One region of the Pseudomonas sp. E141 genome, then DNA from elsewhere that is predicted to be linked to it. Evidence: predicted binding sites of a transcription regulator. Region 1 holds the regulator's gene; the other holds the start of a gene.

The links. The regulator FliA, encoded in region 1, starts transcription of late flagellar genes. The targets are predictions, from matches to a motif close to CTAAAGTTTNNNNNNNNNNNGCCGNTAA.
Region 2: a site for FliA is predicted at 2,284-2,311, ahead of motA (flagellar motor stator protein MotA). Genes of this name have one in related genera too.

The regions. Positions count from the first base shown of each region.
Region 1 is NZ_CP084024.1:1,392,881-1,398,667, reverse strand. It holds gene GKKCFE_RS06370 (chemotaxis protein CheA) at 1-21, opposite strand, end outside; gene GKKCFE_RS06365 (protein phosphatase CheZ) at 49-834, opposite strand; gene GKKCFE_RS06360 (chemotaxis response regulator CheY) at 853-1,224, opposite strand; gene fliA (RNA polymerase sigma factor FliA) at 1,391-2,134, opposite strand; gene fleN (flagellar synthesis regulator FleN) at 2,131-2,961, opposite strand; gene flhF (flagellar biosynthesis protein FlhF) at 3,079-4,428, opposite strand; gene flhA (flagellar biosynthesis protein FlhA) at 4,440-5,787, opposite strand, start outside.
Region 2 is NZ_CP084024.1:269,419-275,205, reverse strand. It holds gene rsgA (small ribosomal subunit biogenesis GTPase RsgA) at 1-153, shown strand, start outside; gene motB (flagellar motor protein MotB) at 325-1,362, opposite strand; gene motA (flagellar motor stator protein MotA) at 1,364-2,215, opposite strand; gene GKKCFE_RS01135 (HDOD domain-containing protein) at 2,382-3,920, shown strand; gene GKKCFE_RS01130 (rhodanese-like domain-containing protein) at 3,963-4,778, shown strand; gene asd (archaetidylserine decarboxylase) at 4,798-5,661, shown strand; gene GKKCFE_RS01120 (O-antigen ligase family protein) at 5,766-5,787, shown strand, end outside.

The sequences.
Region 1 (5,787 bases):
TTCATCGGCGCCGAAGCTCATTAATGGGTGCTCCTAGAGGTCTAAAACCTAAAATCCAAGGCTGGACAGCAAATCGTCCACATCGTCCTGACCGGACACAACGTCTTCTCTTTTATCGGCATGAATTTGCGGACCTTCACCCTGAGAGAGATGTTTTTGTGGATCTTTTTCAGCGAGCATCGCTTCACGGTCGTGTTCGATGCCTGCAAAGCGGTCTACCTGGCTGGCCATCAACACCAGTTTGAGCAGGTTGCTTTCCACTTCGGTGACCAGTTGGGTCACCCGCTTGATCACCTGGCCGGTCAGGTCTTGATAGTCCTGAGCCAGCAGAATGTCGTTGAGGTTGCTCGCCACGGCGCGGTTCTCGGCGCTACTGCGCGTCAGGAAACCGTCGACCCGACGGGCCAGCTCGCGAAACTCTTCAGCCCCGACTTCGCGCCGCATGAAGCGACCCCAGTCGGTGCTCAAGGCCTGGGCTTCATCGCTCAGGCCATTGACCAGCGGCGTTGCGTTCTCCACCAGGTCCATGGTGCGGTTGGCCGCGGCCTCGGTCAGCTTGACCACATAACCCAGACGCTCGGTCGCGTCGGTGATCTGCGAGACCTCCTCGGCCTGCGGCATGTTCGGATCGATCTGAAAATTGACAATCGCGCTGTGCAGTTCACGCGTGAGCTTGCCCACTTCCTGATACAGACCGCGGTCACGGGTCTGGTTGAGCTCATGGATCATTTGAACCGCATCGCCAAAGCGGCCTTTCTCAAGGCTGTCGACCAGTTCGCGGGCATGTTTTTTCAGGGTCGATTCGAAATCACCCATTGAAGATTCGTTATCCATAGCTCCCCCGTGGCGCCGTTAACCGATGCGTTCGAAGATTTTTTCGATCTTCTCTTTCAACGCCTGGGCCGTGAAGGGTTTGACCACGTAGCCGTTCACACCGGCCTGGGCCGCTTCGATGATCTGCTCGCGCTTGGCTTCGGCAGTGACCATCAGCACCGGAAGGTGCTTGAGTTTTTCGTCGGCGCGCACGTGGCGCAGCAAGTCGATACCGGTCATGCCGGGCATGTTCCAGTCAGTCACCAGAAAGTCGATGCTTCCGCTGTTGAGAACCGGAATGGCAGTGGTGCCATCGTCGGCCTCGACCGTGTTGGTGAACCCAAGGTCACGCAACAGGTTTTTTATGATCCGCCGCATCGTTGAGAAGTCATCAACGATGAGGATTTTCATGTTCTTGTCCAATTCGACCTCCAAGCAGTCTTAAACGCGCCCAGCACCTGAACGCGCCATTTCAATCAATCCGGCACAACACTCGACAACGGTCTGGAGGACAACAGAGAAAGACTGGCTCAGCACATGCCAGGCCAGCCTCGTTCGCAGTGTCCCCACACTGCTGTCAGCGCGCTCGCCACTCCCCCAAACGCCCCCGCAAACGGGCCGCGCACTGGCTGTGTAACTGGCTGACCCGCGATTCGCTGACACCCAGGACCTCACCGATTTCCTTGAGGTTCAGCTCTTCGTCGTAGTACAGCGCCAAGACCAGTCGCTCACGCTCCGGCAAATTGGCAATCGCATCCGCCAGCGCGCTCTGGAAACGCTCATCTTCCAGGTCACGCGATGGCTCCATGTGAGCACTCGCGCCGTCCTCGTGCAGCCCTTCGTGTTCGCCGTCCTGCAGCAGGTCGTCGAAACTGAACAGGCGACTGCCCAAGGTATCGTTCAAAATCCCGTAATAATCATCGAGACTCAATTGGAGTTCGGCCGCAACCTCGTGATCTTTAGCGTCACGCCCGGTTTTAGCTTCAATGGCGCGAATGGCGTCACTGACCATGCGGGTATTGCGATGCACCGAACGCGGCGCCCAATCACCCTTACGGACTTCATCGAGCATCGCCCCGCGAATGCGAATACCGGCATAGGTCTCGAAACTGGCGCCCTTGCTCGCGTCGTATTTGTTCGACACTTCGAGCAGGCCGATCATGCCCGCCTGGATCAGGTCTTCAACCTGGACACTGGCCGGCAACCGCGCCAGCAAGTGATAGGCGATACGCTTGACCAGAGGCGCGTATCGCTCAATCAATTCGTACTGGGCGTCCCGTGCCGATTTCTTGTAGAGATGGTTGTAACCGCTGGCTGTCATAACACGGGCCCTGCTGTTTGTTGCACGAGACGCTCGACGAAAAACTCCAGATGCCCGCGAGGGTTGGCTGGCAGTGGCCAGGTATCAACCTTCTGGGCAATAGCCTTGAACGCCAGTGCGCATTTGGAACGGGGAAAGGCTTCATAAACCGCACGTTGCTTCTGGACGGCCTTGCGTACGCTTTCGTCGTAGGGCACAGCGCCGACGTATTGTAGGGCGACGTCCAGGAAACGATCCGTGACCTTTGTCAACTTGGCGAACAGGTTGCGACCTTCCTGCGGGCTCTGGGCCATGTTGGCCAGGACGCGGAAGCGGTTCATGCCGTAGTCACGGTTCAATAACTTGATCAGGGCATAGGCGTCGGTGATGGACGTCGGTTCGTCGCAGACCACCAGCAAGACTTCCTGGGCAGCGCGTACGAAACTGACGACCGAATCACCGATACCGGCAGCGGTGTCGATCACCAGCACATCGAGGTTGTCACCGATGTCGCTGAAGGCCTGGATCAGGCCGGCGTGTTGAGCCGGGGTCAGGTGAACCATGCTCTGGGTGCCCGAGGCAGCCGGCACGATGCGAATCCCGCCCGGCCCTTGCAGCAGCACGTCGCGCAGTTCGCAGCGGCCCTCTATCACGTCCGCCAGCGTGCGCTTGGGCGTGAGCCCCAGCAGCACGTCGACGTTCGCCAGGCCCAGGTCGGCGTCCAGCAGCATGACCCGTCGGCCAAGCTCTGCCAGAGCCAGGGACAAGTTCACTGACACGTTAGTCTTGCCGACGCCACCTTTGCCGCCGGTCACCGCGATCACCTGTACGGGATGCATGCTGCCCATGTTCGTTCTTTACCTTGTCTTACTTAGACGGAGGCCACATTACTGGCTGCGCGCTCGCATGAAGGAACAATGCATGGCAGACCATCGATGTAGGTACAAAAAATATTCATGATTACCTCAGCCGACCTGCTTGGTCGGGCTGTGGTAGATATCAGCGAACATATCAGCCATGGCTTCTTCGCTGGGTTCTTCCTGCATTTGCACACTCACGGCACGACTGACCAGTTGATGACGGCGCGGCAGATGCAAATCATCCGGGATCCGCGGCCCGTCGGTCAGGTAGGCCACCGGTAAATCATGACCGATCGCCAGGCTCAACACCTCGCCCAGGCTTGCCGTTTCGTCCAGCTTAGTCAGGATGCAGCCGGCCAGCCCGCAGCGTTTGTAGCTGTGGTATGCGGCGGTTAGAACCTGTTTCTGGCTGGTGGTTGCCAACACGAGATAATTTTTTGACCGGATCCCACGCCCGGCCAGGCTTTCAAGCTGCATGCGCAGGGCCGGATCGCTGGCTTGCAGGCCGGCGGTATCGATCAGCACGACGCGCTTGCGCAGCAGCGGTTCCAGCGCCTGGGCCAGGGACTGGCCCGGATCCACATGGGTCACCGACACATTGAGGATCCGGCCAAGGGTCTTGAGTTGTTCCTGGGCACCGATACGGAAACTGTCCATGCTCACCAGGGCGATGCTCTGGGCGCCGTACTTGAGTACATAACGCGCCGCGAGCTTGGCCAGGGTGGTGGTCTTGCCCATGCCGGCCGGGCCGACCATGGCAATGACGCCACCTTCTTCGAGAGGCTCGACTTCCGGTGTGGCGATCATCCGCGCCAGGTGCGCCAGCAACATGCGCCAGGCCTGACGAGGTTCTTCGATATCGTTGATCAGCGCCAGCAGGTCGCGGGACAACGGGCCGGACAAGCCGATACGTTGCAGGCGACGCCACAGGTTTGCCTGGGCCGGACGGTTGCCTTGCAACTGGTTCCAGGCCAGGGAGCCGAGCTGAACTTCCATCAGTTCACGCAGGCTGTTGAGTTCGAAGCGCATCGAGTCCAGGGCGCGCGGGTCGACGCCACCGCCTGAGGCAGCCTGAACCGGCGCCGGACGACGCGGCTCGGCCTTGGCCTGCTCGACCAGTGGCTCAGCAGCGGTCAACGGCAATCCAGCGGTCAGAGGCTGGCCGGCGAACAATTGACGATTGGTGCCCGCGCTGGCTTCGCCGTCACTGCTGCGCAAGCTCAATTCGGCCTGGGCACTGGCGATGCGCGACTGGGTCTTGCGCAGCTCATCCTCGAGTTCCATGTTGGGAACACGTGGGGCCAGCGCCGACAATTTGTAATCCAGAGCCGCCGTCAGCTCGACACCGCCGGCGATCCGACGGTTGCCGATGATGGCGGCTTCAGCGCCCAGCTCGTCACGAACCAGCTTCATGGCCTGACGCATATCGGCGGCGAAAAAACGCTTCACTTGCATAAACCACTACCTCAGCCGTTGGGCCCTACTGTCGCAACGATGGTCACTTGCTTGTTGTCCGGTATTTCCTGGTACGCCAGCACATGCAGCCCCGGGACCGCGAGGCGCCCGAATCGCGAAAGCATCGCGCGAATCGGACCGGCCACCAGCAGGATCACCGGTTGGCCTTGCATCTCCTGCCGCTGGGCTGCATCGATCAGCGAACGCTGCAGCTTCTCGGCCATGCTTGGCTCCAGCAGAACGCCCTCTTCCGAGCCTTGTCCTGCCTTCTGCAGACTATTGAGCAATATCTGTTCCAACCTTGGCTCCAACGTGATCACAGGCAGCTCCGACTCAGTGCCTACAATGCTTTGGACGATTGCGCGGGATACGCCAACCCGCACCGCAGCCACCAGAGCGGCGGTATCTTGACTCTTGGAAGCGTTGTTGGCGATAGCCTCGGCAATGCTGCGAATGTCGCGCACCGGCACCTGCTCAGCCAACAGCGCCTGCAACACCTTGAGCAATTGCGACAACGAAACCACGCCAGGCACCAGCTCTTCGGCCAGCTTCGGCGAGCCTTTGGCCAGCACTTGCAGCAATTGCTGGACTTCTTCGTGACCGATCAGCTCGCTGGAGTGCTTGTACAGAATCTGGTTCAAGTGGGTCGCGACCACGGTACTGGCGTCCACCACGGTATAGCCAAGGGACTGGGCCTGGGCCCGCTGGCTGATTTCGATCCATACCGCTTCCAGGCCAAAAGCCGGATCCTTGGCGGTAATGCCGTTGAGCGAACCGTAGACCTGTCCCGGGTTGATCGCCAGTTCACGGTCCGGGTAAATCTCGGCTTCGGCCAGGATCACCCCCATCAGCGTCAAGCGATAGGCACTTGGCGCCAGATCGAGGTTGTCACGAATATGTACAGTGGGCATCAAAAAGCCCAGGTCCTGGGACAGCTTCTTGCGCACACCCTTGATCCGCGCGAGCAATTGACCACCCTGATTGCGGTCCACCAAGGGGATCAGACGGTAACCGACTTCCAGGCCGATCATGTCGATCGGCGTCACGTCGTCCCAGCCCAGCTCCTTGGTTTCCATGGCACGAGCCGGCGACGGCAACAGTTCCTGCTGACGCTTGACCTCCTGCAGAGCCTGAACCTTTTGTACGTTCTGTTTCTTCCAGAACAGGTAGGCGCCACCCGCCGCCAATGCGGCCATGCTCAGAAACGAGAAATGGGGCATCCCGGGGACCAGGCCCATCACGGCCATCAGTCCGGCTGCAACGGCCAACGCCTTGGGCGATGCAAACATCTGCCGGCCGATCTGCTTACCCATGTCTTCGGAGCCGGACGCACGGGTCACCATGATCGCGGCAGCTGTG
Region 2 (5,787 bases), 1.1 Mb from region 1:
GACCTGATCGGCACCTGCCGTTTCCGCGACTGCAAGCACGACCGCGAACCCGGTTGCGCCCTGCTCAAGGCGCTGGAAGACGGTCGTGTGCAACAGCAACGGATGAACAGCTATCGCTCGATCATCGCCAGCTTGCCGGAAAGCAGTTACTGATCTGAAAGGAAGGCAAGCCGGACACAGTTGTGGCGAGGGGATTTATCCCCGCTGGGGCGCGAAGCGCCCCTCCTTTTTATTCAACCCCGAATATCAGATGAAAAAAGAGGGGCTGCTTCGCAGCCCAACGGGGATAAATCCCCTCGCCACAGGTTGCGCTCGCCAGTCAGGTCACTGCGCAGGCGGCTCGGCCGGTTTCGGCGCGAGATCATCGAACAGATTCAGACGCTCACGTACCTCATGGGCGGGAACAGGCTGCTGGTCCGCCGGCAATGCGTTCGGATCCGCCGCCGCGCCGGGCGTAACCGGCACTTCACCCGGCGCGCCATCGCCCTGGGCCGGGTCCGGCGCCGGGTCATCGGTTTGCGAACCTTCGATGGCTTTCTGGGCCTTCTTGGTCAACACCACGATATCGATCCGCCGGTTGACCGGGTTGAACGGGTCTTTGCGGTCGAACAGCGCCGAGGAGGCATAACCGACCACCCGCGCCACCTGCTCGTCCGGATAACTGCCGGCCACCAGGGCCCGACGAGCCGCGTTGGCGCGATTGGCGGAGAGTTCCCAGTTACCGAAATCGCCTTTGCCGATGAAGGGCTTGGCATCGGTATGGCCACTGATGCTGATCTTGTTCGGCACCGCTTTGATGGTGTCGGCCATGGCCAGCAGAATATCTTCGAAATAAGGTTTCAGGCGCGCGCTGCCAGAGTCGAACATCGGACGATTCTCGGCGTCCATGATCTGGATGCGCAAGCCGTTCGGCGTGATTTCGAACAGGATCTGATCCTTGAACTTCTGCAGCTCTGGGTTCTCTTCGACTTTGTTCTGCAACTCTTGCAGCAACAACTCCAGACGCTCGCGCTCGACCTCCTCGGCCATGCCTTCGGCGTCATTGGCGTCTACCGTCGCCTTGTCGGGCTGAGGCTGGGATTCGACTTCAGGGTTGAGGGTGTTTTCCGGCGCCAGGACCGGCGAGCCGCCCAGGTCGATGATGTACGGCGTGCCGCTTTCGGAAAAACCCACCGGGTCCTTGAAGTAACCGGCGATGGCGATTTTCTGCTCTGGAGTCGCGGTGGACAGCAGCCACAGCACCAGAAAGAACGCCATCATCGCCGTCGCGAAGTCGGCGAAGGCGATTTTCCAGGCGCCCCCGTGATGCCCGCCGGCTATGCGCTTGACGCGCTTGATAATGATCGGCTGGTTGTTTTCCATCTTAGCGACCGCGAACCGCTTGTTCTAACTCGGCGAAGCTTGGACGGTGCGCCGGGTACAGGACCTTGCGACCGAACTCCACAGCCAGCGATGGAGGCATGCCCGAAGCCGAGGCCACGAGCGATGCCTTGATGGCTTCGTAGACATTGAGTTCTTCCTTGGCGTCGTGGGCCAGGGAATGGGCCAACGGGCCAAAGAAGCCATACGCGGCGAGAATACCGAAGAAGGTACCTACCAGTGCCGCACCTACGTGCAGGCCGATAGATGCCTGGTCGCCTTCGCCCAGGGAGGCCATGGTCACCACGATGCCCAATACCGCCGCGACGATACCGAAACCCGGCATGCCGTCGGCGATGCCGTTGACCGCGTGAGACGGGTGCTCCAGGTCTTCCTTGAGGCTGTACAGTTCCATGTCGAACAGACCTTCGAGCTCATGGGGAGCCATGTTGCCGGACGACATGATGCGCAGGTAATCACAGACGAACGCCGTCATGCGCTCATCCTTGAGCACCGTGGGGTACTTGGCGAAGATCGGGCTGGACGCTGCGTCTTCGATATCCCCTTCGATCGCCATCATGCCTTCGCGGCGGCTCTTGTTGAGGATCTCGTAGATCAGCCCCAGCACCTCAAGGTAGAAAGTGTGGCTGAAACGCGAGCCGAACATGCTCAAGGACTTTTTGAGCACGTGCATCGTCATGTAGCCGGGGTTGGCCTGCAGGAATGCGCCAAGGGCCGCGCCGCCGATGATCAGAACCTCAAAGGGCTGGATCAGGGCGGCAATCTTGCCATGGGAGAGCACGTATCCGCCCAGAACGCTCGCGAACACGACAATGATGCCGATAATTTTAGCCATAGATAGAAAGTACTTATTTAAGTCGGGTTCAAGGTCATATTCGGAAGCTGAAAAATCTCTTCTTCTACTTATCGGCAAAACTGCGCCAGACTATAGCCAGTTCAGGCGAAAAGCCAATTTGCCCCGTTCCGGGCGTAGATACTCCCTATGATGATCGCGTCCAGCCATGGCTAATGAAACGAAGGTTCCAACTCCACGACCGACCACGCTCGAAGGCTGGGTGAAGCTGCTCGAGGGCGTCCATCTGCCAGTGCCGCAGGCCAGTCATGACCTGGTCTGCAAAGCCATTGCCGACAGCCGCCGCTCACTGCGCGACATTGCCGAGCTGATCCAGGACAGCCCCGCCCTGGCGCTGAGCGTCATTCGTGAAGCCAACCATCACACCCATGGCAACTTTGCCGAACCGGCAGAAAATCTCGAAGTGGCCATCAACCGCCTCGGCCTCAAGCGCACCGAAGAACTGCTCGCCCGCCTGCCCTCGTTGCCGGAACAGCAAATCCCCCTCGCGCTGCGCCAACTGCAATTGATCAGCCAGCACGCAACGCAACAGGCCAATGGTTTTTTTGCCAGTCGCCTGGCGCGGCTGTGGCAAGACATCCACTGGGGCAGCCTGCTGTTTCTGTCACCGCTCTGGCCGCTGGCCCTGACTCATCCGGGATTGCTGGGCGAGTGGGAATTGCGGGTTGTCCATAAAGGCCAGTCAGCGAGCAAAGTGGAGCGCGAGCTGTTCGGCGTCAGCCTGCTGAAAATCTGCCTGGCGCTGGTGGAGACCTGGCGCCTGCCGGCCTGGGTGGCGCAGGGCTACCGCCTGCTGCTCAACGAACGCCGCGAGCTGGTGAAAGTGCTGCGCATCGCCCGGGACAGTGAACACCCGCTGCGCCAGCAGAATCGCCTGGACGATGACCCGACCCTGCGGCGCTGGCTCAATCAGCCAGCCAACACCGTGCTGCTAGCCAACGGCCTGGCCCTTTCAGCGCAACAGGCGTGGGACGGCCCTCACAGCACCCGCTGGCAATATCTGACAAGTTTGTATCTGCAGATGTCCATGGATGACGTCCAGCAGCAATTGCACCAGCAAGCCGTCATCAGTGCCCGCCACAACACCATGCCGGACCTCTGGCATCCGGCTGTGGCGTTGATCTGGCCCTGGGGCAGCCGACGCGTCCACCCGGGGCTGCTGCCGGCCGCCCCGCCCAGCGCCGAAGACCTGACCCAGTGGCGCAAGCAATGCGCCGAATTGCTGCTGGAACCGAGCCCGTTCAGCAACGCCATGCACCTGACCACCTCGGCACGGGACGCCTTGGTGGCATGCGGCATGCGGCGAGTGATGATTCTTATGGCCGACCGCAGCCAGACCAGCTTGCGCGTGCATCAGATCGCCGGCCTGCCCAAAGAAGCGGCGGCCATGAGTTTTTCCATCAGCCAAAGCAAAGTGTTGCAACGGTTGCAGGCCCAGCAGGCCCAGGTTCGCCTGAACCCGGACAACAACGCTCAGTTTTCGGCGTTGCTGCCGCCGGGCCTGCGCAGCCTGTTTCGCGGCGAACACCTGCTGTTGCGTTCACTGACCTGCAACAGCCGGGTGATCATGCTGGTGGCGGTGGACCAGGGCGGCGGGCCCTTCTCGGACGTGACGGTGCAAGCCTTCGGCAAAACCGTGCAGTGTATCGAACGCGCCTTGCACAGCTTTACCAACCGCGGTCGCTGATCTTGATACAATCTTTTCCCTTTGCGCCCCTGGAGACCTCACATGCCTGACTTCTCTGGCTTGCCGCTGGTAATCGAGCCGAGCGACCTGCTGTCGCGCCTCGACGCCCGCGAACTGATTCTGGTGGACCTGACCAGCGCCGCCCGCTATAGCACCGGGCACATCCCTGGCGCACGCTTCGTCGACCCCAAGCGCACCCAACTGGGCCAGCCCCCGGCACCAGGCCTGTTGCCAGCAAAAGCTGACCTCGAGACGCTGTTCGGCGAACTGGGGCACAACCCGAATGCGGTCTACGTGGTCTATGACGATGAAGGCGGTGGCTGGGCCGGGCGCTTTATCTGGCTGCTGGATGTGATCGGCCATTCGAACTACCACTACCTCGACGGTGGTTTGCTGTCGTGGCTGGACGAAGGCCTGCCGGTGTCCACTGAAGTGCCGCCGCCCGCCACAGGCCCGGTGAGCCTGACCCTGCACGATGGACCCACCGCCACCCGCGAATACCTGCAAAGCCGCCTCGGTGCCGCTGACCTGGCGATCTGGGACGCACGCGGGCCGCTGGAATATTCCGGCGAGAAAGTCGTCGCAGCCAGGGGCGGACATATTCCCGGCGCGATCAACTTCGAATGGACCGCCGGCATGGATCAGGCACGCAACCTGCGCATCCGCAGCGACATGCCGCAGATCCTCGAACAGTTGGGCATCACGCCTGACAAAGAAATCATCACCCATTGCCAGACCCACCACCGCTCTGGCTTCACCTATCTGGTGGCCAAGGCGCTCGGTTATCCGCGAGTCAAAGGCTATGCCGGCTCCTGGGGCGAATGGGGCAACCACCCTGATACCCCCATCGAGCTCTGAAGGTTCTTAAGGACAGTTAATGAAAAACCGCTTGTTCATCCTCAGCCAATACCTGCTACCCCACCACCTGCTGTCTCGGCTGGCCGGCTGCATTGCCGAATGCCGCGTGCGCTGGTTCAAGAACGCCTTCACCCAATGGTTCGCCAAACGTTATCAGGTGGACATGTCCCAGGCGCTGGTCGAAGACCTTACGGCCTACGAGCACTTCAATGCGTTCTTCACCCGAGCGCTGAAAGAAGGCGCCCGCCCGCTGGACCAGACTCCGGGAGCGATCCTCAGCCCCGCCGACGGTGCCGTCAGCCAACTCGGTCCCATCGAGCACGGCCGGGTATTCCAGGCCAAGGGCCACAGCTTCAGCGTGCTGGAACTGCTGGGCGGCGATGCAGCCAACGCAGCGCCGTTCATGGGCGGCGATTTCGCCACCATCTACCTGTCGCCCAAGGACTATCACCGCGTGCACATGCCACTGGCCGGCACCCTGCGGGAAATGGTCTACATCCCGGGACGGATTTTCTCGGTGAACCAGACCACCGCCGAAAACGTTCCGGAACTGTTCGCCCGTAACGAGCGCGTGGCGTGCATTTTCGACACCGAGCGCGGGCCGATGGCCGTGGTGCTGGTGGGCGCGATGATCGTTGCGTCCATCGAAACCGTCTGGGCCGGCCTGGTGACGCCACCCAAGCGCGAACTGAAAACCTTCCGTTACGACGAAGCCGCCCGGGCGCCGATCCACCTGGAGAAAGGCGCCGAGCTGGGCCGCTTCAAACTGGGATCGACCGCCATCGTGCTGTTCGGCCCGAACCAGGTGCAATGGGTCGAAGACCTGGTGGCCGGTTCGCCGGTGCAGATGGGCCAGGGGTTGGCACTGCCTCAGCTTGATTAAAGGGAGGCGGCTCGACTGGATTGAGCCGCCATCTCTCAAGCGAGACTTCCACTGCTCCGAAAGAATCTGACGAAGCTATTATCTATTACCCCTGGAAAACAGGCATGAAGAGTTCGGCTGTTTTAA